Cupriavidus necator N-1: one gene and its partner. The protein of the gene in region 1 interacts with the protein of each later gene in a pairwise test. Links are inferred from orthologs where the notes say so. Each region holds a gene or a part of one and is shown on either strand. Other genes may lie near its edges. The genes, in order: CNE_RS21875 and dsbD.

Region 1 (15,657 bases):
CGCCGCCGACCCTGACTATCAGCTGGCGCTGGCGTATGTCGGCCACACCAATGGCATCGACCCTGACCTGAGCCCGGCGGAAAACCTGCGCTTTGCCGCGCGCCTCGCCGGATCGGACGACAGTGCCGATGGCGTCGCGCGCGCCCTCGCCGCGCAAGGGCTGGAGCGGCTCGCAAACGCGCCGGTGCGCACGCTCTCGCAAGGGCAGCGGCGGCGCGTCGCACTGGCGCGCCTGTCGCTGGCGCAGCGCGCCTTGTGGCTGCTGGATGAACCAGTGACCGCGCTGGATGCCGATGCCTGCGCGCGCTTCGATGCGCAGCTCGGCACGCACCTCGCCGCCGGCGGCATGGCCGTGATCGCCACGCACCAGCTGCTGCCCGCGGGCGGCGCGGTGCTGCAACTGGGGGCGCCGGCATGATGCGCATGCTCGCCGCCATCGTCGCGCACGATGTCTCGCTGTCCTGGCGGCGGCGCGGCAGCCTGCTCGGCGGCGTGGTGTTCTTTGTCATCGCCGCCAGCCTGTTCCCGCTGGCAATCGGCCCCGAGCCGCAGCAGCTGCGCGCGCTGGCTCCCGGCATCCTGTGGGTGACGGCACTGCTGGCGTCGATGCTGTCGCTGTCGCGGCTGTTCGCGCAGGAGCATGCCGACGGCAGCCTGGACCAGCTGCTGCTGTCGCCGCATCCGCTGGCGCTGCTGGTGCTGGCCAAGATCGCCGCGCACTGGCTCACCAGCGGCCTGCCGCTGCTGTTGCTGACACCGCTGCTGGCACAGCAGTATGGGCTGCCCCTGGGCGCATCGCTGCTGCTGGCGGCGTCGCTGCTGGTGGGCACGCCGGCGCTGAGCCTGATCGGCGCGGTCGGCGCGGCGCTGACGCTGGGCGTGCGCGGCGGCGCGGTGCTGCTGTGCATCCTGGTGCTCCCGCTGTGCGTGCCGGTGCTGGTGTTCGGCGCCAGCGCCGCGGCCGCTGCCGATGCCGGGCTTGACGTGATGCCGCAGTTCTCGCTGCTGGGCGCCTGCCTGGCGCTGTCGCTGTTCCTGTGCCCGCTGGCCACCGCCGCCGGGCTGCGCATTGCCATGGAGACGCCGGCATGAGCCAGCCGCTGCCATCCGTCCACCCCGCTGCCGCGCCGCGGCCCCCGGTCCGCGGCGGCTGGCTGGCCTATGCCGCGCCGGTGCGCTTCTATCCGCTGGCCGGGCGCATGGCCTCATGGTTCTTTGCCGCGGCGGCGCTGTTCGCGCTGGCGGGACTGTGGCTCGGCTTTGGCGTGGCCCCCACCGATGCGCAGCAGGGCGAGGTCTACCGCATCATTTTCATCCACGTGCCGGCGGCGTGGATGTCGATGTTCATCTACCTGGTCATGGCCGGCTACTGCGCGCTGGCACTGGTGCTGCGCACGCGGCTGTCGTCGATGATGGCCTCGGCGCTGGCGCCCACCGGCGCGCTCTTCACCGCGCTGGCGCTGTGGACCGGTGCGCTGTGGGGGCAGCCCACCTGGGGCACCTGGTGGGTCTGGGATGCGCGGCTCACCTCCGAGCTGATCCTGCTGTTCCTGTACCTCGGCTTTATCGCGCTGGAAGCGGCCATCGACGAGCCGCGCCGGGCCGAGCGCGCCTGCGCGGTGCTGGCGCTGGTGGGGGTGGTCAATATCCCGGTGATCTATTTCTCGGTGCAGTGGTGGAACACGCTGCACCAGGGCGCATCGGTCAGCCTGACCGCGGCGCCGTCGATGGCGGCCACCATGCTGGCTGGCATGCTGCTGATGACGATGGCGTGCTGGATGTACACGGTGGCGGTGGCGCTGGTGCGCGTGCGCTGCATCCTGCGCGAGCGCGGCGAGGTGCCGCACGGCCCTGCCATGGTTCCCGGAGAGACCTCATGACGCTGTCCTCGCTGCTGCCCTACGGGCATCACGGCATCTTCATCGCCGGCGCCTTCGGCGTGAGCGCGCTGCTGCTGGCGCTGGAGCTGGTGCTGCTGGCCCGCCGCTGCCGTGCCACGCGCCAGGAAGCCGGCCAATGACGCCGCGCCAGCGCCGCTTCGGGCTGCTGGCCGCGGCGCTGGCCTGCTGCGGCATCGCGGCGGCGCTGGTGCTCAATGCCTTCCGCTCCAACCTGGTGTTCTTCTTCAGTCCCAGCCAGGTCGCCGCGCAGGAGGCGCCGGTGGCACGCAGCTTCCGGCTGGGCGGGCTGGTGGCGCCCGGCTCGATCCGGCGCGAGGGCGACGGCATGACGGTGCGCTTCGTCGTCACCGACACGGCGCGCCAGGTGCCGGTGCGCTACCGCGGCCTGCTGCCCGACCTGTTCCGCGAAGGCAAGGGCGTGGTCGCGCGCGGCCAGCTGCAGGCGGACGGCACCTTCATCGCCAGCGAGGTGCTGGCCAAGCACGATGAAAACTACATGCCGCCTGAAGCCGCCGACGCGCTCAAGCAGGCCGCGCAGGTGAACCGCCGCATGGCCGAAGCCGCGCCGGCACAGGGAGTACGCCAGTGATCGCGGAACTCGGCCATTTCGCGCTGATCGTGGCGCTGCTGGTCGCGCTGGTGCAGGCCGTGGTGCCGCTGGCCGGGGCCGCGCGCGGCCAGCTGGCGTGGATGGCGCTGGCGCGCCCCGCCGCGCGCGTGCAGTGCCTGCTGGTGGCGCTGTCCTTCGCCGCACTGACCTGGTCCTTCGTCAGCAACGACTTCAGCGTGCGCTATGTCGCCGCCAACGCCAACAGTGCGCTGCCGCTGGCGTACCGCATCGCCGCGGTCTGGGGCGGGCACGAGGGCTCGATGCTGCTGTGGACGCTGATGCTGGGCCTGTGGTCGCTGGCGGTGTCCGCGTGCAGCCGGCAGCTGCCGCTGGCCGCTGTGGCCCGCGTGCTGGCCGTGATGGGCGCGATCAGCGCCGGCTTCCTGGCGTTCCTGCTGTTCGCCTCCAACCCCTTCGTGCGGCTGCTGCCGCCCGCAATGGAAGGCCGCGACCTCAACCCGTTACTGCAGGACCCGGGCATGGTGTTCCACCCGCCCCTGCTCTACATGGGCTACGTGGGCTTCTCGGTGACCTTTGCCTTTGCCGTGGCGGCGCTGCTGGCCGGGCGCGTCGATGCGGCCTGGGCACGCTGGTCGCGGCCGTGGACCACGGTGGCGTGGGCCTTCCTGACGCTGGGAATCATGCTGGGCAGCGCCTGGGCCTACTACGAGCTGGGCTGGGGCGGCTGGTGGTTCTGGGACCCGGTCGAGAACGCCTCGTTCATGCCGTGGCTGGCCGGCACCGCGCTGATGCATTCGCTGGCGGTCACCGAGAAGCGCGGCGCCTTGCGCGCCTGGACCGTGCTGCTCGCCATCTTCACCTTCTCGCTGAGCCTGCTGGGCACCTTCCTGGTCCGTTCCGGCGTGCTGACCTCCGTCCACGCCTTCGCCGTGGACCCGAAGCGCGGCATCTTCATCCTGGCGCTGCTGGGGCTGGTTACCGGGCTGGCCCTGGCACTGTATGCGTGGCGCGCGCCGCGACTGGCGCGGCGCGTGGCGTTCGCGGCGGTCTCGCGCGAGTCGATGCTGCTGGCCAACAACGTGCTGCTGGCGGTGGCCGCCGCCACGGTGCTGCTGGGCACGCTCTACCCGCTGCTGGTCGATGTGCTGGGGCTGGGCAAGATCTCGGTCGGCCCGGCCTACTTCGAGCAGGTCTTCGTGCCCTTGATGGCCCCCGCCGGTGCGTTGATGGGCGCCGCGCCGCTGGCGCGCTGGCGCCACGGCAGCCTGCCCGACATGGCGCGCCGCCTGCGCTGGGGCGCCGTGGCCAGCGCGGCCATCGGGCTGGGGCTGCTGCTGGTGCTGCGCAATGCCTCGGCGCTGAGCGGGCTGGGGTTGCTGCTGGCGGCCTGGTGCGTGCTGAGCGCCGTGACCAGCCTGGCGGCGCGGCTGCGCCAACAACAGGGGCGCCGCCTGGCCGCGCTGCGCCAGTTCACACCCAGCTACTGGGGCATGCTGCTCGCCCACGCCGGCGTGGGCGTCTTCATCGCCGGCGTGACGCTGGTATCCGGCCAGGAAAGCCTGCGCGAACTGCCGATGCGCGCCGGCGAGAGCGTCAGCGTGGGCGGCTATGACTTCCGCTTTGCCGGCGTGACCCAGGGCGGCGGGCCCAACTACGACGCGCTGCGCGGCACGCTGGTGGCCGCGCGCGATGGCAAGCGAGTAGCACTGCTCCACCCCGAGCGCCGCATCTACCGCAGCCAGGACATGCCCACCACCGAGGCCGCGATCGACAGCGGCGTGGCGCGCGACCTCTACGTGGCGCTGGGCGAGAACGTCGATGGCAGCGCCTGGGCCGTGCGCATCCACGTCAAGCCCTTTGTCGACTGGATCTGGGCCGGCTGCGTGCTGATGGCGCTGGGCGGGCTGCTGGCCGTCTGCGACAAGCGTTACCGGCTTCGCCGCCGTGCCGCCAATCCTGCCACCGCGCCAGCCGCGCCGGATGTGCCCGCAGTGCCGGCATTGGCCTCCGCCCATGAGGAGACGCCCGCATGACGCGCTTCCTGCTGCCGCTGGCCGCCTTCCTCGCCCTTGCGGTCGCGCTGGCCGCCGGGCTGCGCCACGACCCGCGCGAACTGCCCTCGCCGCTGGTCGGCAAGGCCGCGCCGGCGTTCCGCCTGCCGCTGCTCGAACCCGAAGGCCGCACGCTGGCCAGCGCCGACATGCGCGGCAAGGTCTGGCTGCTGAATGTGTGGGCGTCGTGGTGCGCGGCCTGCCGCACCGAGCATCCGCTGCTGGTGGATTTTGCCGCGCGCTCGCCGGTGCCGCTGTATGGCCTCAACTACAAGGACGAGACCGGCGCCGCGCGCGACTGGCTGCAGCGGCTGGGCAACCCCTATGCGGCTTCGCTGGTCGATGCCGACGGCCGCGTCGGCATCGACTACGGCGTCTACGGCGTGCCCGAGACCTTTGTCATCGACCAGCACGGCGTGGTGCGCTACCGCCAGGTGGGCCCGGTCACGCGCGAGGTGCTGGAGCGCAAGCTGATCCCGCTGATCGAGCAGCTGGAACGGCAGGGAGGCAGCCATGCGTAGCCGGATCCGCACGATGCTTGCCGTGTGGCTTTGCTGCGTTTCGCTGCAGGCGACGGCGCTGACGGAAGCGGAACTCGATGCCCGCGTGCACGCGCTGTCCAACGAGTTGCGCTGCCTGGTCTGCCAGAACCAGACCCTGGCCGACTCCAACGCCGACCTTGCCGTCGACCTGCGACGCCAGATCCGCGCGCAGTTGCGCGGCGGCGCCAGCGACGAGGCGGTGAAGGACTACCTAGTGCAGCGCTATGGCGACTTCGTGCTGTACAAGCCGCCGCTGCGGCCGCTGACGTGGCTGCTGTGGTTCGGTCCGCTGTTGCTGGTGGCCGGCGTGGCGGCCGCGATCGTGCGTGCGCGCTCGCGCAATCGCCAGGCGGATGCGACGCTGGACGCCAGCGCGCAGCGCCAGCTTGCGGACTTGCTGGACGAATCGGCCACAACATCCGTGGAGCACCGCCAGCCATGACCACCTTCTGGCTGCTCGCCGCCGCCCTGATCGCCGCCACCACGGCCTGCCTGCTGTGGCCGCTGCTGCGCCGCCGGGCGGTGCCAGACCCGGGCACGCCGGAACGCAACTTGCTGGTTGACCTGTACCACGACCAGTTGCGCGAGCTGGACACCGACCTGCGCGGCGGCACCCTCACCGCGGCGCGCCACGCCGAAGCCCGCGACGAACTCGGCCGCCGGCTGCTCGATGACGCCGCCGGCGCCGCCACCGGCACGGGACGGGCCGGCACCTCGCCGCTGCTCGCCGCGCTGCTGCTCGCAGTACTGCCCAGCGCCGCCATCCTGCTCTACCTGCACCTTGGCAACCCGGTCGCGCTCTGGCGCGCCGACGACCTGCCCGAAAGCACCGGCAACCAGCACCAGCTGAGCGGCGCGCAGGTCGAGGGCATGGTGAACCAGCTCGCGCAGCGCCTGCGCGAGTCGCCCGGCGACGCGCAGGGCTGGGCCATGTTGGCGCGCTCATACAGCGTGATGGAACGCCATGCCGACGCCGCCGCGGCCTACGCGCGGGCTGTTGAATTGGCGCCGGACGTGGCCGCGCTGCGCTCCGACTACGCCGATGTGCTGGCCAGCCTGAACGGCGGCTCGCTGGAAGGCCCGCCCATGGCGCAAGTGCGCCAGGCCCTGGCGCTGGACCCGGACGACCCCAAAGCGCTGGCGCTTGCGGCCAGCGCCGCGGCCGAACGCGGCGATAAACAGGCGGCGATCGGATATTGGGAGCACCTGTACCGGCTGCTGCCCGCGGATTCGCAGACAGCGGCGCGCATCGCCGCCAACCTTGCGGCCGCGCGCGGCACGGCTGCCGCGGCGCAAACCCCGAAGATCACCGGCATGGTCACGCTCAGCGAAAAGGCCGGGCGTACGCCGCAACCGGGCGACACGCTCTTTGTCTACGCGTTGCCCGCTGACGGCTCACGCATGCCGCTGGCAGTACTGCGCCGGCAGGCGCGCGATTTGCCGCTGTCGTTCACGCTGGAGGATGCGATGGCGATGCGGCCCGATCACCGGCTGTCCGGACAGCAACAGGTCATGCTTGAAGCGCGGATCTCGGCCAGCGGCAGCGCCTTGCCGAAGGCCGGGGACCTGGTGGGGCGCACCGGACCGGTGGCAGTCGGCACCGAGGGCATCCGCATCGCTATCGACGGCACGATCGCGCCATAGTGGCTCAGGCGGGCAGCGTCACCTTCAGGTTGGCCAGCATGTCCGCCACCATCTCCTTCAAGCCGTACTCGGCCTTCCAGCCCCAGTCCGCGCGCGCGACCGAATCGTCGATCGAATCCGGCCAGCCCTGCGCAATCGCCTGGCGATAGTCGGGTTCATAGCGGATCTGGAAGCCCGGCACCTGCTCGCGGATGGCCGCTGCAATCTGCGCGGGCGTGAAGCTCATCCCGGCAATGTTGTAGCTGCCGCGCTCGCCGAGCTTGTCCGCTGGCGCTTCCATCAGTTCGATGGTGGCGCGGATGGCATCGGGCATGTACATCATCGGCAGGGCCTCGTCTTCCTTCAGGAAGCAGGTGTAGGGCTCGCCCTTCACCGCCGCATGGAAGATGTCGACCGCATAGTCGGTGGTGCCGCCGCCGGGCGGGGTCTTGTGAGAGATCAGGCCCGGATAGCGCACGCTGCGTACATCCACGCCGTGGTTGGCGTGATACCAGCGGCACCAGCCCTCGCCCGCCTGCTTGGAGATGCCGTAGACGGTGGTGGGCTCCATCACGGTCTTCTGCGGTGTCTGTCCGGCAGGCGTGGTCGGGCCAAAGGCTGCAATCGAGCTTGGCCAGAACACCCGCTCCAGCCCGGTCTGCCGTGCCAGCTCCAGCACGTTGAGCAGGCTGGTCATATTGAGGTTCCAGGCCCACTGCGGCGCCTTTTCGCCGGTGGCGGATAGCGCGGCGGCCAGCAGGTAGACCTGTGTGATGCCATGGCGCTCGACCACGGTGGCCAGCTCGCCCCGGTCGGTCGCGTTGAGCATCTCGTGCGTCAGGTGCACGTGCCGGCCGGTGGGCACCACGTCGGAGGTGATCACGTTGGTGCGCCCGTAGCGCTCGGCCAGCGCCAGTGCCAGTTCAGACCCGATCTGGCCGTTGGCGCCGACGATCAGGATCTTCGGTTTGCCATCTTCCATCAGATCAGCCCCAGTTCGCGGCCAGCCTGGCCAAAGGCTTCCAGCGCCTCTTGCAGCGCGGCTTCGTCATGCAGCGCGCTCATCTGCACGCGGATGCGCGCCTGCCCCTTGGGCACCACCGGGTAGAAGAAGCCGACCACGTACACGCCCAGCTCCAGCAGGCGCTGCGCGAGTTGCTGCGCCTTGTCGGCGTCGTAGACCATGATCGGGATGATGGGGTGGTCGCCCGCCTTGACGTCGAATCCCAGCTGGTCCAGTCCCGCGCGGAAGAACCTGGTATTGCCCTCCAGCCGGTCACGCAGCTCGGTACTGGCTTCCAGGATATCGAGCACCGCGATCGACGCGCCCACGATGGCCGGCGCCACCGTGTTGGAGAACAGATAGGGCCGCGAGCGCTGGCGCAGCAGCGCCACCACTTCCTTGCGCGCGCTGGTGAAGCCGCCCGAGGCGCCGCCCAGCGCCTTGCCCAGCGTGCCGGTGATGATGTCGATCTTGCCGAACACGCCGCGCGCCTCATGCGTGCCGCGCCCGCGCTGGCCCATGAAACCGGTGGCATGGCATTCGTCGATGCCCAGCAGCGCGTCGTACTCATCGCAGATCGTGCGCATCTGGTCCAGCCGCGCCACGGTGCCGTCCATCGAGAACACGCCGTCGGAAAACACCAGCGTGTAGCGCGCACCGTCGGCCCGCGCCTGCTCCAGCTGCACGCGCAGGTCGTCCATGTCGTTGTGCTGGTAGCGGTAGCGGCGTGCCTTGGACAGGCGGATGCCGTCGATGATCGAGGCATGGTTGAGCGCATCGCTGATGACCGCGTCTTCCGCGCCCAGCAGCGTTTCGAACAAACCGCCATTGGCATCGAAGGCCGAGCCATAGAGGATGGTGTCCTCAGTGCCGAGGAAGGCCGACAGCCGCGCCTCCAGCGTCTTATGCAGGTCCTGCGTGCCGCAGATAAAGCGCACCGAGCTCAGCCCGAAGCCATGCGTGCGCAGCGCCTCGTGCGCGGCCTCGATCACCTGCGGGTGCGACGACAAGCCAAGGTAGTTATTGGCGCACAGGTTGATGACCTCGCGGCCGTCGGTGGTGCGCACCCGCGCACCCTGCGGCGTGGCGATCACGCGCTCATTCTTGAACAGCCCCGCCGCGCGGATGCTTTCGAGTTCGGTACGGATGGATGCATAGAATGCCTCGGCATTCGACATGGCTTGGCTCCCGTTGGTGTGCGAGGGATATGCTAGGATTCGATCGATAAATCGAACGCGTTCTCTATATCGAACGTTTTGCGCAATATAACGAACATTCCCCCATGACGCAAGCCCTTGCCCAAATGCCGCAGGCCGACGGGCCGCCCGCCGTCGGCATGGCGCTGCAGGCGCTGCGCCAGCAGCAGCGCCTGTCGCTCGATGAACTGTCGCGCCGTGCCGGCGTATCCAAGTCGATGCTGTCGCAGATCGAACGCAACCTGGCCAACCCCACCGTGGCGGTGCTGTGGCGCCTGGCCAATGCGCTTGGCGTCAGCCTGACGGATTTCCTGGCCGGCGGCGCGGCAGAGCGGCCGGGCGGCGGCATCACCGTGATCCAGCCACATGCCACGCCATCGCTGAAAAGCCCCGATACCCGCTGCGACCTGCGCATCCTGGGCCCGATCGACCTGGCCGGCCGCTTCGAGTGGTATGAGCTGACCATCCAGGCCGGCGGCGTGCTGGCCTCCGAGCCGCACGAAGCCGGCACCCAGGAACACCTGTCGGTGCTGAGCGGATCGATGACGGTGCGCGCGGGCGTCGATGAGAAGAAGCTGAGGCACGGCGAGACCGCGCGCTATGCGGCCGATGTCGCACATGCGATCTCCAATGGCGGCAAGACCACTGCCACCGCACTACTGGTTGTAGTGCATCCGGGCTGACGCGGGCAAGGGTTGCGACAGCCCGGCGGGCGGGTTCAGCGGGCGCCGAACCATCGTTTGACCCGCTCCCACAGCACGCCGAAGAACATCGCCACCGGATTGAGGCGTACCGCCTGGTTGCGTTCGGCATCGCTCAGCGTCGGGTCCATCCGGCGCGCCACCGACTTGCCGAAATCGGCAATCATGCGCCGCACGAAATCCCGCACCAGCCCCGACCGCGAGAACTGCGCCAGCGGCCCTTGCAGCGAATACTGCAGGTCGACCGCGACTTCGGTCTCGTGCGCGGAGAGCGCCTTCAGCTGGTAGGCGATGTCGCCGGCGGCCTTGGAGTTGCTGAGCGAATCCTGGCCTGCGCCCTTCAGCACGCCACGCTTGAGCGCGTCGTCGCGCTGCAGGCGCGCGGCGCCGTCGAACCTGGCGGACATCGGGCCGAACTTGATGGCGATATGACCCTTGACCTTCTCCCCCGCAATTTCAGTGAGCACCGCGCCCGGCAGGCAGCCCGCGACGGCTGGCAGGTCGGCCATGAAGGCCCAAACCGAGTCGAGCGCGTAGGGGACGGTGAAGCTGCCTTCGATGCGCGACCAGCCCTTGCGGTCGGCTGACCGTTCCGCCTCGGCGCCGGTGCCGGCGGCCAGGTGCGGCAGCGTGCCGAGCGCTTCGTCGGCAACGGCAAAACCGGTGAACGGCGCTTCGGCCGGCGCCGCGCCCGCGACGTGCCGCGCAATCACGCCGGCTGCGTCGCGGCGTGCGTCCAGTACCGAGCGGATGGCGGCGACGATTCCCATATAGCCGGTGCAGCGGCACAGGTTTCCCGACAACTCGTGACGGATGGTGGCGTCGTCCGCATCGGGCAGGCGCAGCACGATGTCGCGTGCGGTCGCCAGCATACCCGGCGTGCAGAAGCCGCATTGCAGGGCATGATGCTGGTTGAACGCCGCGCGCAGGTCGGCCATCACGGCATCGTCCTGGTAGCCTTCGACGGTGACAATGTCAGCGCCCTGGCAGGCAGCCGCGAAGGTGATGCACGACCGCACCGGCTTGTCGTCGAGCAGCACGGTGCAGGCGCCGCACACGCCGTGTTCGCAGCCGAGGTGGGTGCCGGTCAGGCTGTGCGTGTCGCGCAGGAAGTCGCCCAGGTGCGTCCGGTCCGCGCACGCGCCAGAAACCCGGCGGCCGTTGACATTGAATTCGATGGTCTGCACGGGCGCTCCTCAGTTCAGCATTTGCGTGACGCAGCGCATCACGACGGTACGGTAAAGCTTGCGGTCGATGGCGTCCTTGCCCGGCGCGGCCTGCGCCACCGCTTCGTCCACGGCACTGGCCGTGAGCGCCGCGGCGCCTTGCGCGGCGACCGCGCGCTGAGTCCGGGCAGCACCACCGGTGGCCCGTCCAGCGCGCCGAGCACGATGCGTGCAAAGCGGCGGCTGGCATCGAAGTACGCGGCGCAGCTGGCTTCGGCGAACTCGCCGGTCTTGCGGCACAGCTTCTGGTAGCCCCAGCGGCTGTGCGCGGTGGCATGCGGCACGCGCACGGCGGCGATCAGCTCGCCGTCGGCCAGCACCGTGGTGTAGGCGCCGATCATGAAGGCTTCCATGGGCACATCGCGCGTGCCGATGCCGGATGCAATCTCGATGCGCGCACCCAGCGCGGTCATCACCACCACCCAGTCCGCGGCCGGGTCCGCATGGGCCAGGCTGCCGCCCACGGTGCCGCGGTTGCGGATCGCGCGGTAGGCAATGCCGCCCGCCACGTCCTGCAGCATGGTGCCCTGCAGCGGCGCGAACACGCCGTCCTCGATCTGCGCATGGGTCACGCAGGCGCCGATGCGGATGTCATCGGGGGTGGACGCGACTTGCCGCAGTTCGGCCAGCCCCGACACATCGACCACCGTGTCGGGACGGGTCAGCCGCAGGTTCAGCATCGGGCCGAGCGACTGGCCTCCGCCCATGGTCTTGGCCACATCTATGCCCGCGCCAAGGCGGGCCAGCGCCTCCGGCAGCGAGCCGGGCGCATGATAGGAAAAAGCGACGGCTTTCATGGGTCAGGCTGCCTTCTTGCTTTGTGCGCCGGCCACTGCCGCATCCAGCGCTTCAAGGATCTTTCTCGGGGTCAGCGGCGTTTCCTGCAGTTCGACACCGAAGTCGCGCAAGGCGTCGTTCACCGCGTTGAAGATCGCCGCCGGCGGTGCGATGGCGCCGCCCTCGCCCATCCCCTTGGCGCCGAATTCCGTGTGCGGCGACGGCGTCTCGAAATGATGGATGCGGATCGATGGAATCTCGGTCGGCCCGGGCAGCATGTAGTCCGCCAGCGTGGAGGCCAGCGGCTGCCCGTTGCCGTCATAGCGCATCTCTTCGAACATCGCTGTGCCGATACCCTGCGCCACACCACCGTAGGTCTGGCCCTCGACCACCATCGGATTGATCATGGTGCCGCAGTCTTCCACCACCACATAGTCCAGGATCTCGACATGGCCAGAATCGATGTCGACTTCCACCGCGACCGCATGCGTGGCGTAGGTGAAGCTGCCGGTATCGACCGCGGGCTTGAAGCCCATAGTGACCTCCAGCCCTTGCGCATCCACGTCGTGCGGCAACAGGTGGGGATTGATGTACCAGGCGTCGGCAATGCGGCCGATATCGATGACGGTGGCATCGCCTGCACGAACCGCGCCGGCTTCGAGCGTTACCGCCTCCACCGGCTGCCCCAGCATATGCGCGCCAATCTTCTGCAGCCGCGGCAGCAGCGCCTTGCATGCCCGCGACACCGCGCCGCCCGACATCACCAGCGAGCGCGAGGCATAGGTGCCGGTCGAGAACGGCGTGAGCCCGGTATCGCCGTGCACCAGCTTGATCCGTCCGATGTCGATGCCCAGGATCTCGTGGGCAATCTGCGCGAACGTGGTCTCCATGCCCTGCCCGTGCGAATGCACGCCGACCCGCACTTCGAGCCCGCCATCCGGCGTGATGCGCACCGTGGCCGAGTCGAAGCCGGGGATCACCGGCGTGCCCCAGGCCGCGAACACGGATGTGCCGTGGGCCGACTGCTCGGTGTAGGTGCCAAAGCCCACGCCGACATAGCGGCTGCCCTGCGGACCCGCCTGCTGCCGCGCGCGGATCGCGGGCAGGTCGATCATCTCCATCGCCTGGCGCACGCTGGCCGGGTAGTCGCCGCCGTCGAAGTGCTTGTTGGTCACGTTGACGTAAGGCATGGCCTGCGGCGGCACCAGGTTTTCGCAGCGCACTTCCCACGGCTCGCGCCCCACCTCGCGCGCGATCGCGTCCATCATCAGTTCCATGGCGAAGCAGACGCCGGTCCGGGCCACGCCGCGATACGGCACGAAACCTGGCTTGTTGGTGGCCACGCAAGTAGTTTCGCAGCGGTACCCGTCAAAGGCATAAGGGCCGGGCAGGTTGCCGATCGCCTGTCCCGGCTCCAGCCCGACGGTGAATGGCCAGACCGAATAGGCACCGCCATCGATGGCGATCTTCGCGTCCAGCGCCAGCAGCCGGCCGCGTTGGTCGGCATAGGCGGTAAGCTCGTAGTGATGCTCACGCGAGTTGGCCCCGGCGGTCAGGTGCTCGCGCCGGTCCTCGACAAAACGGAACGGCCGCTTGTAGGTCAGCGCCAGCCAGGCGATACAGAGCTCTTCCTGCTGCAGCACGCACTTGTAGCCGAAGGCGCCGCCCACGTCCGGCGAGATCACGCGCACGCGCGCCTGGTCCAGGTCCAGGCAATGGCTCAGGATGGTCCGGATCATATGCGGCACCTGAGTGGCGCTGTACACCACCAGCTGGTCGAACTGGTGGTCCCAGTAGGCCAGCACCGCCTTGCCTTCCATCGGCACCATGCACTGGCGCGCCAGGTTGACCTTGCGGTGGACGACGACGGAGGCCTCGCGCTGGCGCGCCTCGAAGTTCTTGTCGATATTCAGCGTCAGGAAGGTGTTGTCGCGCCAGTGTTCGTGCACGCGCACCTCGCCGGCGAGCTGGCGGGCCTGCGCGACGTCGGTCAGCGCGGGCAGCTCGTCGAACTCGGCCACCACCTGCTCGGCGATGTCCTCGGCTTCGGCGCGCGTCGGGGCAAAGGCCATGGCAACGGGCTCGCCGACAAAGCGCACCTTGCCGCTGGCCAGCGGCGCCTGCGCCGACGGCTGGTAGGACGGGAACGCCGAATCCGCGACGATGTCGCGCGCCGCCGCCATGTCCTCGCGCACGATCACCGCTTGCGCGTGGCGCGCGGGCTTGCTCACGGACAACAGCCTGGCATGCGCCACGGGGCTGCGCAGGAAGGCCACCTCCTGCAGGTCCGGCATGGCAATGTCCGCGACAAAGCGCCCCTTGCCATGCAGGTGCCTGGCGTCTTCCTTTCGCGCCACCCGGGCTCCCACGCCCTGGCCGCGTCCTTCTTCCGAATGATCCGGTTCCATCGACGATGTCATTGTCTTATCCGTCCCGATGATTCATGCAAGCGCTCATTCGCGCACCCCGATAGCAGCCAGCCCCTCTGCGCGCGAGGCCACCGTCGCATACTTCTGCCCCATGTCGAACAGGTTGGCCTCATGCGGGCCGAGCGCCCTGTCGCCGACGCAATCCGACAGCACCAGCGGCCGGAAGCCGTACTGCATGGCGTCCACCACGCTGGCGCGCACGCAGCCGCTGGTCACGGCGCCGGCCACCACCAGCGTGCGCACGCCGCGCTGCGTCAGCCACGCGGCCAGCGACGTACCGAAGAATGCCGACGGCACGGTCTTGCGCACCACCAGCTCGCCCGCCCGTGGTGCCAGTTCTTCGACGATGGCACTGTTGCGCTCGCGCTCCTTCAGCGACAGCATGTTCGGCACCTTCATGGCGAAGATGTTGTGGTCCGACCCATCGTCCGCAAAGACGATGCGGCTGTGCGCGATCGCCCAGCCTTCGCGCCGTGCCACGGCCAGCAGCGGCACGGTGTTGGCGATGGCCTCGCGGATATTGCCGCCGCCGAACACCTCCGGATCGGCAAAGCCGTTGACGAAATCGACCACCAGCAGCCCGAACGGGCCCGCCAGTTCCAGGTCGTTGCCGAAGCCCTGGCGCTGGTACGCGCCGATCTCCTTGTGCATGGCTACTTCTCCTCCGGGTAGCGGAACCCGTCCGTGACCTTGCCGCGGGTCACCACATCCACGCCGTCCAGGCGGACGGTGCAGTTGCGCACGGGAATATCGATATGGCAAGCCGTGGTGCGGCTGCCGCCGGCTTCGTTATTGGGGCCGAGCGAGAACAGGAAGTTGCCCTCGAAGGCGCGCGCGTCCATGCCGATGGTGGCCTCGCGATCGTACAGCCCCAGCGTGGACCAGTGGGCGCGCGGCTGCAGCCCCCAGCCGATATGCGAGATGGCATAGGCCTGCGGGTCGTTGAAGGAGGCCATGTACTCGCTCAGCAACTCGGCGTGCAGGCCGCCTTCGATGCGCGTGGCAAAGCCGCCCTCCACCGTCAGCATGACCGGCTCGGTGACGTAGGTCTTCTGCGGCAGCAGGATGTCGCCGCGCGCCAGCACGATGGTACCGTTGGCCGCGCCCTCGTTGGGCCAGGTCAGCGCGAAGCCGCTGGGCCAGTGGTCCCAGCGCCCGGGCTCGTCGACAAAGCCATACTCGCTGATGGCCGGGAACTCGCCCAGCGGGCAGCGCAGGTCGGTGCCGGCCGGCGACACCACATGCATTTCCTTTGCGCGGGCCAGCCGCTCGGAGGCGGCCTTGACGCGCTCGCGGTCGGCCTCGCAAGGCACCAGGCGCGCCAGCACCTCGGGCGGCTCGACGGCCAGCAGGATTTTGGTGCCGCCCTTCAGGATGTCGTGCTGCTCGGGGGAGAACAGCAGCGTCATCAGGTCCAGCACCAGGTCGCTTTCCCTGAGCGCGGCAATCGCGGCTCGGTTGCCCGTGAGCGGGGTCGTTCCCAGGTAGGCCAGCGCGTCGCGGCTCAGCGCCTTCTCGCCGTTGACGGGCGGCAGGTCGAGCCGGTTGACGATGGCACCCATCGCCTGCGTGGCGATCAGCGCGGTGGAAAGGGTCTGCGGGTGGGTCGCGGCGCTGGTCAGGATGGTGACGGTCTG
Region 2 (15,527 bases), on another replicon or contig:
ATGCCGGCCCCGCCTTCCACCCCTGCCCCCGCCACGCAACCGGCCTCGCCCCCTGCCGCCCCCACCACCCGATAACCATGACCGCATTTTTCCATCGCCAGGACGGCGCGCTTGCCGTCGAGCAGGTGCCGCTGGCGCGCATTGCCGCTGAATTCGGCACGCCGACCTATGTGTACTCGCGCGCGGCGCTGACCGCTGCCTACCAGGCCTACGCCGCCGCCTGCCAGGGCCGCAAGGCGCAGGTCCAGTACGCCATGAAGGCAAACTCCAACCTGGCGGTGCTGCAGGTGTTTGCCAAGCTCGGTGCCGGCTTCGACATCGTCTCGGGCGGCGAGCTCAAGCGCGTGCTGGCCGCCGGCGGCGACCCGCGCAAGGTGGTGTTCTCCGGCGTGGGCAAGAGCGCGGCGGAAATGGAACTGGCGCTGGCACACGACGTGCGCTGCTTCAATGTCGAGTCGATCCCCGAGCTGGACCGCCTGAACGAAATGGCCGGCCGCATGGGCAAGCGTGCGCGCGTGTCGCTTCGCATCAATCCGGACGTTGATGCGAAGACGCACCCGTATATCTCCACCGGCCTGAAGGGCAACAAGTTCGGCATCGCCTTCGAGGACGTACTGCCGACCTACCGCGCCGCGGCCGCGCTGCCGCACCTGGAAGTGACCGGCATCGACTGCCATATCGGTTCGCAGATCACTGAGGTGGAGCCCTATCTTGAAGCGCTGGACAAGGTGCTGGACGTGGTCGAGGCGCTGGAGCGCGACGGCATCCGCCTGGAGCATATCGACGTTGGCGGCGGCCTGGGCATCACCTACACCGACGAAACCCCGCCGGACATCACCGGCTTTGCCACTACGCTGCTGGAACGCGTGGCCGCGCGCGGTCACGGCCACCGCGAGGTGCTGTTCGAGCCGGGCCGCTCGCTGGTGGGCAACGCCGGCGTGCTGCTGACGCAGGTGGAGTTCCTCAAGCCCGGCGCGGCCAAGAACTTCTGCATCGTCGATGCCGCCATGAACGACCTGGCACGCCCGGCGATGTACGAGGCCTACCACCGCATCGAGCCGGTGGTGCGGCGCGACGCGCAAGCGGTGACCTACGACATCGTCGGCCCGGTGTGCGAATCGGGCGACTGGCTGGGCCGCGACCGCGCGCTGGCGGTGCAGCCGGGCGACCTGCTGGCAGTGATGTCGGCCGGTGCCTACGGCTTCACCATGAGCTCCAACTACAACACCCGCCCGCGTGCCGCCGAAGTGATGGTCGATGGCGCCACGGTGCACCTGGTGCGCGAGCGCGAACTGGTCGAGGACCTGTTCCGCGACGAACGCCTGCTGCAGGACTGAATCCCAAAACGCCCGGCCCGCCTACGCGGCGGGCTGGCGCGCCCCCGCGGGCTTGCGCAGCCGCCACCACAGCCGCATCCCCAGCAGCACGAACACCACCGCGGCGTAGATCGACACTTCGCCAAAGTCGTTCTTGCCCGCCTTGTGCCACCAGTAGTGCAGGATGGCCAGCACGGCGATCGCATAGACCAGCTTGTGCAGCGCCTGCCAGCGCTTGCCGCCCAGCCAGCGCACCATGCCGTTAGTCGAAGTCAGCGCCAGCGGGATCATCAGCATGAAGGCAGTGAAACCGACCGTAATGAAGGGCCGCTTGTACACGTCCTTGATCATGTAGGCGAGGTCAAAACCGCGATCCACCCCGATCCACAGCAGGAAGTGCTGCAGGCCGTAGAAGAACGCAAACAGGCCCAGCATGCGCCGCAGCTTGATCAGCCAGTTCCAGCCAGTGAGGCGGCGCAGCGGGGTGATGGTCAGCGTCAGGCACAACATCACCAGCGTCCAGGTGCCGGTGGAGCGGGTCACGAATTCAAGCGGATTGGCGCCGAACTGTTCCGTGGCACCCAGGTACAGCAGCCGTACGAACGGCAGCAGCGCCAGCAGCCAGAGCGCAAGCTTGAGCGCGCGCACGCGCTGCGGCGACAACGTGGCCAGGCCGACCGGCTTGCGCGCCGCCACGGCGGCGGCGCTGGTGGATGAGGTAGCCATGTGTTCGCCTTGCATCAGAAGAACTTCTTCAGGTCCATGCCCTGGTACAGCGAGGCGACCTGCTGGCCGTAGCCATTGAACGGCAGGGTCTTGCGCTTGGGTGCGAACAACGCGCCAAAGCCGCTGCCGCGCTCCTCGCCGATGCGGCGCTCGGTGGCCTGGCTCCAGCGCGGATGGTCCACGTCCGGGTTCACGTTCGAATAGAAGCCGTACTCCTGTGGCGCGGCCAGGTTCCAGCTGGTGGGCGGCTGCTTGTCGACAAAGCGGATCTTCACGATCGACTTGGCGCTCTTGAAGCCATACTTCCACGGCACCACCATGCGCACCGGCGCGCCATTCTGGTTGGGCAGGGCCTCGCCATACAGGCCGAAGGTCAGCAGCGCCAGCGGGTGCATGGCCTCGTCCATGCGCAGGCCCTCGCTGTACGGCCAGTCGAGCACGCCGCTGCTGACGCCGGGCATCTGCTTCTTGTCGGCCAGCGTGATGAACTGGATGTACCTGGCACCAGGCTGCGGCTCGACGCGCCGGATCAGCTCGGCCAGCGGGTAGCCGACCCACGGGATCACCATCGACCAGCCCTCCACGCAGCGCAGGCGGTAGACGCGCTCTTCCATTGCCGCCAGCTTCATCAGCTCGTCCAGGTCATAGACCTTGGGCTTCTTCACCAGCCCTTCCACCGACACCTGCCACGGGCGCGGGCGCAGCGTGCCGGCGTTGCGCGCCGGGTCGGACTTGTCGGTGCCGAATTCGTAGAAGTTGTTGTAGGTGGTGACATCCTCGAAGGGCGTGCGCTTGTCGGTGATGATGTAGGCGTTGTTGGGTGTGGCGGCCAGCTTGTGGCCGTGCTGCCCCTGCGCCAGGGCCTGGCGCGCAAACCACGGCGCCAGCGTGCTCCTGGCGGCGCCGGCGGCGGCCAGCGCCAGCACGCGGCGGCGCGCTTCGAAGACGTGACGGGGCGTGATCTCGCTGGCGGCGATATCGCCGCCGCGCAGCCATTTGGGGGAAGGGATCAGCATGGTTTTCCTCGTTGCCTGGCCGTGCCGGCGCCGGTTGCGCCAACACGCTTGCAGAATTGGACTCTGGCCTTGGTCGGAGAGTGCGGGCCAGTCCTGACAGTTTTTTGTGCCTGCGTCGGAATGCCGCGGGTCATGAGGCGTCAGACGCACGCAATGTGCCGCCTGCACCTCGCGCCCGGCTATCCGCCCTGGTATTGCTGGTACACCACCTGCGCCAGCGTCAGCAGCCGCGCCCGTTCCAGCGGGCCCGCCAGCGCAAAGCCGAGGTCGCGGTCGATCCAGTAGAAGGCCATCATTGGGTCGCGGCCGGGGGCTGGCCGCCTGGTGCCCGCGCCTGGCATGCGCTCGACGCGGAAGCCCGTATCGGGCGTGCCCTGTGCCATGCGCCGCAGCTGCAGCGACAGGCGCGTACCGTCGTCCGCTTCATACATCAGGATGGCCGACGGGCCGCCCTCGGCCACGCCCAGCCGGCCGCCGATCAGGTGGAAGCCCTGCGCGCGCAGGTCCGGCACCTGCAGCGCCTTGCCCAGGCGCTTGGACAGCCATGCGATCAGGTGGGCCTCTTCCGTCGCCGCGACTTCCACCGGGTGGCGCATTTCCGGAGCGTAGACCGCGTGCGTGGCCAGCGCCTCGCGCGCAAAGCGCTCGCCGGGCGCCATCGCCACGGACACGCCGCCAAGGCGGCCATGGGCCAGCCAGCCGAGAACGCCGCCGACAGACAGCAGCGCCACCGACGCGCAGGTGGCCGCCAGCGCCATGGTCCAGCGCGGCCGCCGTAGTCGCGCGTTGTCGCGCCGGCCATCGCCATGCAGCCCGGGCGGCAAGGCCGCGAGCGGCACCGGTTCGTTCAATATCGGATCCAGCCCCCCGTGCAAGGCATCGGCCTGCCGGCGCCAGGCGGCAACCTGCGCCGCCGCGTCCGGGTGCTGCGCCAGGTACGCCTCCACGGCCGCACGGCGCGCGCCGGAAAGCTGGCCATCGGCGTAGGCGTGGAGATCGGCTTCGTGGATGGCGGACATCATTTCACCCGCTGCAGGGGCTTGCCGGAAGCCGCCGGCGCGGCAGCGGGCGCCTTGCCGTCGAGCAGCCGGCGCATCTGCTCGCGCGCCCGCGCCAGGCGCGACATGACCGTACCCTGCGGCACGTCGAGCACGCGCGCGGCCTCCGCATACGTCAGTTGCTCCAGGCTGACCAGCAGCAGCACCGCGCGCTGCGCCTCCGGCAGTTGCGCCAGCGCCTGCACCAGGTCGCGGCGCAGGCCGGGGTCGTCAGCGGGGGCGCTGACCTCGGGCAGCGTATCGGTGGTGACCACCAGTTCCTTCCTGCGCACGGTATTCAGGCGCAGGCGGTGCATCAGGGTCAGCAGCCACGGCAGCAGGCCATCGGCGCCGTCGCCCCACCAGGCGCCGGGGCGCAGGCGGAAGCGCCAGCGGTAGCGCAGCGCGCGCTCGAGCGTGTCCTGCACCAGGTCGTCGGCCAGCGCCGCGTCGCCGGTGAGGCCGCGCGCATGGCGCCGCAGCCGCGGCGCCAGCGCGACGAGCTGGCCGTCAAACCCTTCCATGCCGTGGCTGCGGTGGTGGCTGCTGAAGCGTCAGGGCTTGGCCACGTGCCAGACGTTGTTGAGGTTGTCGCCGGCGCGGTCGCCCGGCTTGGCGTCCTTGGCAAAGCGGTACAGCGGCATGCCGCGGTACGCCCACTGCTTGCCGCCGTCCTCGCGCGTGATGATGGTGTACTGTCCTGACGCATTGGTGCCAGGTGCTGCCATCAGCGGCGGCCAGTTGGTGGCGCACGGGCCGTTGCAGGCGCTCTTGCCGCTGCCGGCGGTGTCGCGGTCGAAGGTGTACAGCGTCAGGCCCTGCGGATCGGTCAGCACGCCACTGGTCACCTTCACCGTGGGCGGCATATTGCCGGCAGTGCCGCCCATACCGGCACAGCCGGCGAGCAGGACCGCCGCGCAGCCGAGCGCGAGCGCGGCGGGACGAACGAGGGATGCTGCAGCGTTACGACGCGGACTTGCCATGATCTTGTTCTCCATGCAAACCGGTGCCGCCAACCGGCACCGCTCCTCAAGTAAACACCGGATGTGATGCCTTTATTCCTTTGGCGTCCAAAAAAATTAAAAAAAGACGAAAAAAAACCTGCCCGGAGGCAGGTTTTTGCATTGCAGCATGAGGCCGCGTCACAGTTCGCCGTAGCTGTGCAGTCCCGACAGGAACATGTTGACGCCCAGGAACGCGAAGGTCGTCACCAGCAGGCCGACCAGCGCCCACCAGGCCGCCACCGTGCCGCGCAGGCCCTTCATCAGCCGCATGTGCAGCCACGCCGCGTAGTTCAGCCAGACGATCAGCGCCCAAGTTTCCTTCGGGTCCCAGCTCCAGTAGCCGCCCCAGGCCTCGGCCGCCCACAGTGCGCCCAGGATGGTGGCAATGGTGAAGAAGGCAAAGCCGACCGCGATTGCCTTGTACATCACATCATCAAGCAGCTCCAGCGATGGCAGGCGCTCGGCCAGGATGCCACGCTGCTTGAGCAGGTAGGCTACCGAGACCATTGCCGCCAGCGCAAAGGTGCCGTAGCCGATAAAGTTGGCCGGCACGTGGATCTTCATCCACCAGCTTTGCAGCGCCGGCACCAGCGGCTGGATCTCCTGCGCATTGCGGCTGACCGTGTACCACAGCAGGAAGCCCACCGCGGCCGACACCACCAGCATCACGAACGGGCCCAGCGCGCGCGTGTCGTAGCGGCCTTCGTAGTACAGGTAGAACAGCGAAGTGATCAGCGTGAACAGCACGAACACTTCATACAGGTTGGAAATGGGGATATGGCCGATGTCAGTGCCGATCAGGTAGGACTCATACCAGCGCACCAGCAGGCCGGTGAAGCCCAGCACCACCGCGCCCCAGCACAGCTTGCTGCCGATGCTGTAGCCCGTGTCCGAGCGCGTCGCCAGCCCGAGCCAGTAGAACAGCGTGGACAGGAATACCAGTGCGCTCATCCACAGGATGGCCGACTGGCTCGACAGGAAATACTTCAGGAAGAAAGCCTGGTCCGCGCGCGCCAGTTGCCCCTGGTAGAGCTGGATCGCGAACAGCGACAGCGCGGTGAGCGCCAGCATCAGCGGGCGCACCGCCTTCCAGTGCCAGCCGAGCAGCGCGAAGGTAGGCACGGCGCCGATCAGCACGGCCTTGTCGTAGCCGTCCATCCACTGCCCGTATTGCGACAGCGCCACGCCGGCGCCAACCGCCAGCGCCAGCGCAAAGAGCCAGTCCACCCAGGTCAGGCGGCGCAGGAAGGAAGGTTCGAGATAGGCCTCGTCAGCCGCGCCGGTGTCGGCGCGCGTGGTGCCGCGCATGGCGGGACCGGCCTGGTTCACATTTGAGGACATAGCGTACCTGCTCAATTCAGTGGGGAGTGCCGGCGGGCCCGGGCGCATCGCTGCGGCCCCCTGCGGCGCGGCCGATATCGTCGCGCAGCGCCGTGAATTCCTTTTCGAAATCCATCGTGCGGCGCTGAGTCGACATCGCCATCAGCACATGGCTGCCAGGCTCGGTGTCGCCCTCGGCGGGCTTGTCCTTCACCCAGATCCAGACCCGGCGCTCACGGATATAGAACATCGCGAACACGCCCAGCACCAGCAGCAGACAGCCAAGATACACGATGTTCTTGCCCGGCGCACGGGTCAACTGGAACACGCTGGCCTTGATCTCCTTGAAGTCGTCGAGCTGCAGGAACACCGGCGCGCCGTAGAAGAAACTGTCCGACAGCGCGTTGATGGCCTGCTGCAGGAAGGTGCCGCTCTGGGCGCTGTTGGCCACCACCGGCAGCTTGTCCTGGGCGCGCGCCAGCTGCCACAGCTCCCACATCGAGCCGTTCAGGATCTTCAGGAGCACGTCGGCCGCCTTCTGCTGCTCGGCCGGGGGCACGGATTTCTCCAGGAAGGCCGCGATCGCGGTGAAGCCGCCCGGGGGCGAATCCGGCGAGGGCCGCGTGGCGCCGGCGAACAGGTCGAGCGCACGCAGCGAGCTTTCCGCCAGCTGGCGGCGCAGGTCGGCCTTGTCATCGCCTGGCATCGACGCCAGCGCAAAGCGGCGCGCGGCCTCGCCGCGCAGCGCGCGGTCCTGCAGCGCGGCGCGCAGGCGCATCCAGTCGGCCACGCTGCCCTGGTCGTCGGCGGGGATGCGCAGATAGCGGAATTGTTCGCTGGGCGATTCGCGCATGCCGGCCAGGAACACCGACTGGCCGTCCATCTGCACCGGCACCATGTAGTTGTTGTACTCGCGCGCCTGGCCGGTGCGGTCGCGCAGCTTGTACTGCACCGACGGGCCGACGTTACGCAGCGTCTTGGCGCGGTCGGTGCTGGCGGCGGCGCCCAGGTGCTTCTCCAGCGTCTCGTTGAAGGACTTGCGCGCCACGCCGCGCGCGTCGGGCTTGCCCGAGGCATCGGTGACGTTCTCGATATTCATCAGCCGGAAGTCGCTGAACTCGACCGTCAGGCCTTCGCTGTCGGCGCTGGTGCCGGTGCCCGCCAGCGGCTTGTTGCCGCCCACCGCGCCATCGATGGTGAAGGTGGCGTGGCCGCTGCCCTGCATCGGGTAGCCGACGAACTTCAGGCGCGAGCCGCCGTCCTCGAAGCTGGACTGGTAGATGGCGATGCCGTCGACGATCAGCGGCTCGTTCACCTTGATGGTGGCCTCGGTCTGCTTGCCGGTGGCGCGGTCGGTCACGACCACATCCGAGGCAAACAGCTTGGGCATGCCGGTCTCGTAGAAATCGACTTTGAACTTTTTCAGCGTGATCGCGAACGGCAGGTCCTGCACCAGCGCCCCGTCGGCGATGTTCAGGATGGCGGTGGACACGGTCGAGCCCTCGGGCACGTAAGCGTTGCCGCGAAAGCCCGGGTTGCTCGCCGACAGCCGGTGCTGCGGCGGGATCTCGCTGATGACCGCGTTGCCGCTGATCGGGGACTTGCCGCCCAGCCACATCTGCGCGCGGATCAGCAGGTCGCCATCCAGCAGGCCGCCAATACAGATCACCACGATAGCGGTGTGCGCCAGGATATAGCCGGCCTTGTTGGCCGCGCCGGCCTTGGCCGCCAGCAGCGTGGCGCCGTCATGCTCGACCGCCTTGAGGCGGTAGCCGCGGTTGCGCAGCAGCGCCGACAGGCGGCTCACCGCCTCGGTGCGCGGGCGCGCGCCGTCGAATTCACCGCGGTGATGGAAGGCGCGCAGGCTGCGCTCGCGCACATGGTCCTTCCACGAGCGCATGTCCGCCACCATCTTGGGCGCGTTGCGGATCAGGCAGAGGCTGGTCGACACCACCAAAAAGGCCAGGATCAGCAGGAACCACCAGGACCCGTAGACCTTCTGCAGCGACAGCGTATGGAACACATCGGCCCAGAACGGCCCGAACTGGTTGACGTAGTTGGGATACGGCTCGTTCTGCTTGAGCACGGTGCCGATCACGCTGGCGATGGAGATCACCGTCAGCAGCGCGATCGCGAAGCGCATCGAGGACAACAATTCGACCGCGTCGCGCAGCACGCGGTGAGAGGTCTTCAGGTGCAGCCCTGAAGTGGAAGCGGTCGACATGTGCAGGGAAACCTAAAACAACGTGCGGCTTGGAAATGAAAAAAGGGCGGACATGCTTTGGCAAGCAGGCCACCCTTTTCGATTGTGACAGGCGCGTTCGGTTGCATGCCGCGGCACACCCGCCGGAACGGGGGCCGCCAGACCAACGCGCCGGCGCCTGGCGGGCGCCAGCGGAGTCGCGGAATCGTTATCGAACGCCGGCGACGTAATCCGCCACCGCCTTGATCTCGGCATCCGACATCTTGGCGGCGATGGTCGTCATGACCGGGTTGTTCTTGCGGGTGCCCTGGCGGAATGCCACCAGTTGTGCTTCGGTATAGTCCGCCCACTGGCCGCCGATGCGCGGGTACTGGGCGGGAATGCCGGCGGCAGTAGGACCGTGGCAGGCGGCGCAGGCGGGCACGCCCTTGGCAGCGATGCCGCCGCGGTAGATCTTCTGGCCGGCTTCGATGGTGTCCTTGTTCTTGGCGGTCGCCGGCTTGAGCGACTGCTTGGCCAGGTAGGCGCCGACGTTGCGCATTTCCTCGTCGGTCAGCACCGACGCCATCGGCACCATGATCGCGTTGTTGCGTGCCTTGGACTTGAAGTCGGCCAGCTGCTTGTGGACGTACTCGGGATGCTGGGCGGCCAGCTTCGGGTTGGCGGCGGCGGCGCTATTGCCGGCGGCGCCGTGGCAGCTCAGGCAGGCGGGCACATTGCGGTCGGGGGCACCTTGCGTGTACAGCGTTTCACCCTTGGCCGGGTCAGCCTTTGCGGCGGCCTGCTCTGCGGCAGATGCCATTCCGGAAAGGGCGGCGGCAGGAACGGCCAAAGCCAGGACACCCAGAATCTTCGCAATGCGGTTCATTCGCACACCTTCTCTGAATTGTTTTGGATACCGTGATGCGTGCCGGCCCGGCGCTTTGCAGGCGGTGAGGACGCGCCGGTGCAAAGGCTGGTATCGTGGCGACCCGCGCGCGGCTGACCGATCCGCAAAGCGCTGGCCGTGGCGGCAGACCCCGCCAGCCCGCTCCCGCCGCCGCCGCACCCTCCGGTGCAACACGCAATGCGGGGCAAGGGCCCTGCCCACGATGGAACGACACACTAGGCTTCCCGCCCGGACGACGGCAGCCAAGGCACGCGGCCATGGATGCCACGCGTCACCCGTTCAGGAGACCGTTAACCGGCGTATTGTACAATAAGTTATGTGCCGGATTGATGCCTTGCGCCTTGTCATGCCCCTTTCGGGCTGCGCCAGATCAACCCCGGCGGGCGGCCTGGGCCGCCAGCCATCCCACCCTGGCGAGACCCCGGCCCCGGCATGCGCAATGCGCACAGCCTCCGCGGCCCGCCCCACCGCTCTAGCGCATGTCCCTTCTTCACCAGGCCCGCTTCTTCATCACCGTGAACCACCTGCGCGACCTGCCCGCCACGGCCGTGCCGGAGGTGGCGTTCGCCGGCCGCTCCAACGCCGGCAAGTCCACGGCCATCAACATCCTGTGCAACCAGAAGCGGCTGGCGTTCTCGTCGCGCACGCCCGGGCGCACGCAGCACATCAACTATTTCTCGGTGGCGCCGGTCAAGGCGCCCGACCCGCTCGCCTTCCTGGTCGACCTGCCCGGCTACGGCTATGCCGAGGTCTCGGGCACGGCCAAGTACCACTGGCAGGGGCTGCTGAGCGACTATGTGCAGACGCGCCAGCAACTGTCCGGCCTGATCCTGATGATGGACGCGCGCCGTCCGTTCACGGATCTCGATTGCCAGATGGTGGAGTGGTTCCTGCCGACGGGGCGCCCCATCCACGTGCTGCTGACCAAGGCCGACAAGCTCACCAACAGCGACAACGCCAAGGCGCTGCGCGAGACCCGCAAGATGCTGCAGGGCTACGCCGAGCAGATGGAAACGCCGGTGCCCATGACGGCACAGCTCTTCTCCAGCCTGAAGCGCCGCGGCATCGAAGAGGCGCAGGGCGTGATCGCCGGCTGGCTGAACCTGCCGGAAGCGCAGAAGGCCGAAGCCAAGTCCGCAGCGGAGACGAGCGAGCCGCCTGCGGCCGACCCGGCGGTGTAATCACCAGGTCAGCACACAAAAAAAAGCCCCGCTGCAAGCAACGGGGACAAACTTTCCCGCCGCAGGGGCGGGTACCCGCTCAGGGAGGAGTAGCGGGGGACACCGCGCCACGCAGGGCGCAACGCAAAGTGTCCGCGAGTATGATAGCGGGCACGCTCAAAAGTTTAGTTTTTCTTCGGCCAGCCGCCTTGGACCGCGCTTTGCCGCGCGCGCCGTGCTTGCCGGCCCGCTTTCCTGTCCAGCTCTACAGTCAAGAAGCCCGCCATGTCCACCTTCCCCGAATACCGCCCGCGCCGCATGCGCCGCGATGATTTCTCCCGCCGCATGATGCGCGAGCATCGCCTGTCCCCGGACAACCTGATCTACCCCGTCTTCATCCTCGACGGCCAGAACCAGCGCCAGGCGGTGGCGTCGATGCCGGGCGTCGAGCGCGTGTCGGTCGACCTGCTGATGCCGGTGGCCGAAGACTGCGTCAAGCTGGGCATCCCAGTGATCGCGCTGTTCCCGGTGATCGACCCGTCGCTGAAGACGCCGGACGGCATCGAGGCCACCAACCCCGAGGGCCTGGTGCCGCGTGCCGTGCGCGCGCTCAAGGACCGCTTCCCCGAGCTCGGCGTGCTCTGCGACGTGGCGCTCGACCCGTACACCAGCCACGGCCAGGACGGCGTGCTGGACGACAACGGCTACGTCATCAACGATGTGACCGTCGAGATCCTGGTGCGCCAGGCACTGGCACAGGCCGAAGCCGGTGTCGACATCGTGGCCCCATCCGACATGATGGATGGCCGCATCGGCGCGGTGCGCACGGCGCTGGAAGACAACGGCCATATCCATACGCGCATCATGGCGTACTCGGCCAAGTATGCGTCGGCGTTCTACGGCCCCTTCCGCGACGCGGTGGGCTCGGCCGCCAACCTGGGCAAGGGCAACAAGATGACCTACCAGATGGATCCGGCCAATACCGACGAAGCCCTGCGCGAAGTGGCGCAGGACATCCTGGAAGGCGCCGACATGGTGATGGTCAAGCCCGGCATGCCGTACCTGGACATCGTGCGCCGCGTGAAGGACGAGTTCCGCTTCCCCACCTACGTCTACCAGGTCAGCGGCGAATACGCGATGCTCAAGGCCGCCGCGCAGAACGGCTGGCTGGACCACGACAAGGTGATGATGGAATCGCTACTGGCCTTCCGCCGCGCCGGCGCCGACGGCATCCTGACCTATTTCGCGCGCGACGCCGCGCGGCTGCTGACGGCCTGAGCGGCCAACGGACAGAGCGCCTATGGAACTGCTAGGCTTCTCGGCCAGCCAGGTACACCCGCTCGCCTCGCTCACCGAGGCGGGCAACTTCCTCAACGGCAATGCCGCCGCGCTCTTCGTCTGGGCGGACTTTTCCACCGAGGAAGTCACCGCCGCGCCGGATGCCTGGCGCGAGAGCGTGCGCCAGCTTGCCGGCGCGCCGATCCTGGACCTGCACTTGACCGACGCCACCAATGCCGCGCATCCGTCGTATTTCGATACGACCAATGCGTACGACATGGTGATCTTCCGCAAGCTGACCTTCGAGACCAGCCGCGCCATCGCCGAGGCCGAGCCGCAGGATCCCGCGACCGGCACGGCGAAGCCGCCTGCTGCCGAGACCGCCGCCCGCCAGAAGCGCTATCCGCCCGGCTTCCTCCCGGCACTGGCCAGGATCGACACACAGCCGGTCACGTTCTTCATGTTCGACACGGTGCTGGTCACGGTGCGCTCGGGGCAGTCGCGCACGGTCGACCAGGTGCGCCAGCGCCTGCTGGAGCTGTGCCAGGCACCGCGCCCGCAGGCCACGCCCGTGCGCAACGGCCAGCCGCTGCTGCACGGCGTGCGCCCGCCCAGCCGGCCCGAGGACCTGATGCTGCGCCTGCTCAATGCGATGGTCGACCGCTACCTGGAACTGCGCGCGCCGCTGACGCGCCAGCTCGACCGCTGGCAGCGCGCGCTGCTGAACTCGCGCCGCAGCTTTTCAAGCTGGGAGGGACTGCTGGATGCCCGCATCCAGCTGCGCAAGCTGGAACACCTGAGCGAAGAGCAACGCGACGCGCTGCAGGAATTCCGTGACAGCCTGCTCGATAACCGCTACAGCAGCGACCAGCCCGGCGGCCCGGCCAATGCGCCGGGACGCGACGAGGTGCTGCTGGTGCGCATCAACGACGTGATGGAGCACATCCAGCGCGTGCTGGCGCACGCCAGGCGACTGGAGGATTCGATCGAGTCGGCGGTGCAGATTCACTTCTCGGCGGTGGCGCACCGGACCAACCGCACCATGCGCACGCTGACGCTGATCACGGCGCTGTTCATGCCGCTGACGCTGATCACCGGCGTCTTCGGCATGAACTTCGACCGCATGCCCTGGCTGCGCGAGCCGGACGGGTTCTGGTGGTCGATCGGCCTGATGGGCGCCGTGGCGCTGGGGCTGGCCGCACTGTGGGCGCTGGGGCGGCGGCTGGAGCGCTAGCAGCGCAGCGCCAGGTACGCCTCAGGTACTGGTACGCGTGCCAAAGGCCCGCTCCAGGCTTTCCAAGAAGCGGTTGGCCGACTGGTAGCCGATCACGCGCACCGGGCGCTCGCGCCCGTCGGCCCCGAACAGGATGATGCCCGGCGGCCCGAACAGGCCGAAGCGCTTGAGCAGCGCCTTGTCGTCGGCATTGTTGGCGGTCACGTCCGCCTGCAGCAGCACGATCTCCGACAGCCGCGCGCGCACGCGCGGATCGACGAAGGTTATGTGCTCCATTTCCTTGCAGCTGACGCACCAGTCGGCGTAGAAATCCAGCAGCACCGGCTTGCCTGCGGCCGCGGCCTGCGCCACGCGGGCATCGAGCTCGGCCACGCTGCGCACGCGCTCGAAGCGCACCGTCTGCGCGCCAGAAGAGGCTTCTGCGCCACCGCGTGCCACGCTCAGGTGCGACAGCGGCTGCAGCGGATCGCGCCCGCCCGAGGCCACGCCGATCAGCACGATCGCCGCTGCGATCGCAAACAGCACGCCCACGCCCTTGCCCACCCGCGCCAGGTTGCGCGGATCCGGGCCCAGGGCGTCAAAGGCGCCCAGGAACACCGCCGCCACCAGCAGCAGCACCGCCAGCGCCAGCATCGAGGCCCAGGCCGGCAGCACCGGCCCCAGCATCCACAGCGCCACGCCCAGCAGCAGGAAGCCGAAGAAGCGCTTGGTGACCTCCATCCAGCGCCCGGCCCGCGGCAGTAGGTTGCCCGCGCCGACGCCCACCAGCACCAGCGGCACGCCCATGCCGAGCGCCATGGCGAACAGCGCCGCGCCGCCGATCACGGCATCGCGGGATTGCGCGATATAGGCCAGCGCCCCGGCCAGCGGCGCGGTGACGCATGGCCCGACGATCAGCGCCGAGATCGCGCCCATCGCCGCCGCACCCGCCACCTGGCCGCCCTGACGGCGGTTCGACGATTCGGTCAGGCGGGTCTGCCAGCGCCGCGGCAGTTGCAGTTCGTACAGCCCGAACATCGAGAGCGCCAGCGCCACCATCAGCGCCGCGAACAGTCCCAGCACCCACGGTGTCTGCAGCGCGGCCGACAGGCCCTCGCCCAGCAGCCCGGCAGCCACGCCGACCGCGGTGTACACCACCGCCATGCCCAGCACGTAGGCCAGCGACACCAGCAGCGCACGGCCGCGCGTGACGTGCTCGCCCACCACGATGGATGACAGGATCGGCACCATCGGCAACACGCAGGGGGTGAACGTCAGCAGCAGGCCCAGGCCGAAGAACAGCGCCGCGATCAGGGCCAGGTTGCGGCTCGCCAGCGCACCGGCGATGCGGTCGCTGTCGTCGGCACGCAGCACCGCCGCCGCGCCGGGCGTGGCCGGCTCCGGTGCCAGCGCCGCCGCGGGCGCGTCCGAGCGCCCGCGCTTGCCGAACAGGTCGGCCAGCCCGCTGCTGCCGACCTTGTACACGCTCTCCATCGGCGGATAGCACAGGCCCTTGTCGGCGCAACCCTGCGAAGTGACCGTCAGCGACCACTTGCCGTCCGCCGGCGCCGCGTCCACCGGCACGCGGATGACCACGCTGTCGCGGTAGGTCTCCATCTCCTTGCCGAAGGTCTCGTCGAACTTGACCTTGCCGTGCGGATACACCGGCGTTCCCAGCTTTACGTCGGCGGGCTGCGCGGCAAAGGCGAAGCGCTCGCGGTACATGTAGTAGCCGGGCGCAACCTCGAAGCGCACCTCGACCGTCTTGTCGTCAAGCTGGCTCGCGGCGAAGCGGAAGGCCTGCTCCGGCGGCAGGAAGTCGTCTTCGGTGGCGGCATGCGCGCCGCCCGCCAGGCACACCCAGGCCAATGCCGCCAGCAGCGCTGCGGCAATATGCCGCGCCCAGTCCTGCCCGCGCGCGCGCTCCGGAAGTGCCAAACCGATGTTCATGTCGCTGTTTCCTGTCTGTCTTGAACCGGGGTTACCTGCGTACCCGCTGCTGCGCTGCGGGCGCCGTTGCCCCCTACTTTGCCGGCGCTGCGGCGGTCTCGGTCTCGCTGCGGACCCAGGCCAGGTACGGCGCGTAACCCGCCGTCACCGGCCAGGCAATGAGCTCCGGCACGTCGTAGGGGTGATGTTGCCGGATCACGGCCTCCAGCGCAGCGTAGCGTGCGCGCGTGGTCTTGATCAGCAACGGCCACTCCTGCGCGCGCTCCAGCTTGCCCTGCCACCAGTACTCGGACTCGACCGGCGCCAGGCGGTTCACGCAGGCGGCGGCGCGCGCCTGCAGCACTACCTGCGACAGGTGCGCCGCGGTCTCGGCATCGGGGGTATTGGTGATCACGACGATCACCTCGGCCGGATC

The links.
Region 2: the proteins of CNE_RS21875 (region 1) and dsbD interact in binary tests that used the Escherichia coli proteins (3 or more experiments, as listed by UniProt). The link is inferred for Cupriavidus necator N-1 from one-to-one orthologs.

The regions. Positions count from the first base shown.
Region 1 is NC_015723.1:820,242-835,898, reverse strand. What follows is about bases 3,274-6,272. They hold CNE_RS21875 (DsbE family thiol:disulfide interchange protein), read left to right. Parts: upstream 3,274-4,501; coding sequence 4,502-5,044; downstream 5,045-6,272. Other genes in these bases: ccmI (c-type cytochrome biogenesis protein CcmI), read left to right, coding at 5,504-6,272; CNE_RS21870 (cytochrome c-type biogenesis protein), read left to right, coding at 5,037-5,507; CNE_RS21880 (heme lyase CcmF/NrfE family subunit), read left to right, coding at 3,274-4,505. Outside these bases: cytochrome c biogenesis heme-transporting ATPase CcmA, read left to right, coding at 1-418; heme exporter protein CcmB, read left to right, coding at 415-1,092; CNE_RS21890 (heme ABC transporter permease), read left to right, coding at 1,089-1,880; heme exporter protein CcmD, read left to right, coding at 1,877-2,020; cytochrome c maturation protein CcmE, read left to right, coding at 2,017-2,490; more of CNE_RS21880, read left to right, coding at 2,487-3,273; more of ccmI, read left to right, coding at 6,273-6,709; CNE_RS21860 (L-threonine 3-dehydrogenase), read right to left, coding at 6,714-7,670; kbl (glycine C-acetyltransferase), read right to left, coding at 7,670-8,869; CNE_RS21850 (helix-turn-helix domain-containing protein), read left to right, coding at 8,974-9,570; CNE_RS21845 (xanthine dehydrogenase family Fe-S subunit), read right to left, coding at 9,606-10,775; CNE_RS21835 (xanthine dehydrogenase family protein molybdopterin-binding subunit), read right to left, coding at 11,615-14,011; CNE_RS21830 (N-carbamoylsarcosine amidohydrolase), read right to left, coding at 14,045-14,671; CNE_RS21825 (M29 family metallopeptidase), read right to left, coding at 14,674-15,657. UniProt on the Escherichia coli protein: Involved in disulfide bond formation. Catalyzes a late, reductive step in the assembly of periplasmic c-type cytochromes, probably the reduction of disulfide bonds of the apocytochrome c to allow covalent linkage with the heme.
Region 2 is NC_015726.1:3,535,705-3,551,231, forward strand. What follows is about bases 12,659-15,527. They hold dsbD (protein-disulfide reductase DsbD), read right to left. Parts: upstream 15,113-15,527; coding sequence 13,205-15,112; downstream 12,659-13,204. Other genes in these bases: CNE_RS16595 (magnesium transporter CorA family protein), read left to right, coding at 12,659-13,183; cutA (divalent-cation tolerance protein CutA), read right to left, coding at 15,186-15,527. In the rest of the region: lysA (diaminopimelate decarboxylase), read left to right, coding at 78-1,337; protein-methionine-sulfoxide reductase heme-binding subunit MsrQ, read right to left, coding at 1,359-2,057; protein-methionine-sulfoxide reductase catalytic subunit MsrP, read right to left, coding at 2,057-3,058; CNE_RS16555 (anti-sigma factor family protein), read right to left, coding at 3,238-4,080; CNE_RS16560 (RNA polymerase sigma factor), read right to left, coding at 4,077-4,619; CNE_RS16565 (COG4315 family predicted lipoprotein), read right to left, coding at 4,650-5,078; c-type cytochrome biogenesis protein CcsB, read right to left, coding at 5,238-6,407; CNE_RS16575 (cytochrome c biogenesis protein ResB), read right to left, coding at 6,457-8,643; CNE_RS16580 (c-type cytochrome), read right to left, coding at 8,831-9,490; yihA (ribosome biogenesis GTP-binding protein YihA/YsxC), read left to right, coding at 9,991-10,692; hemB (porphobilinogen synthase), read left to right, coding at 10,957-11,949; more of CNE_RS16595, read left to right, coding at 11,972-12,658. UniProt on the Escherichia coli protein: Required to facilitate the formation of correct disulfide bonds in some periplasmic proteins and for the assembly of the periplasmic c-type cytochromes.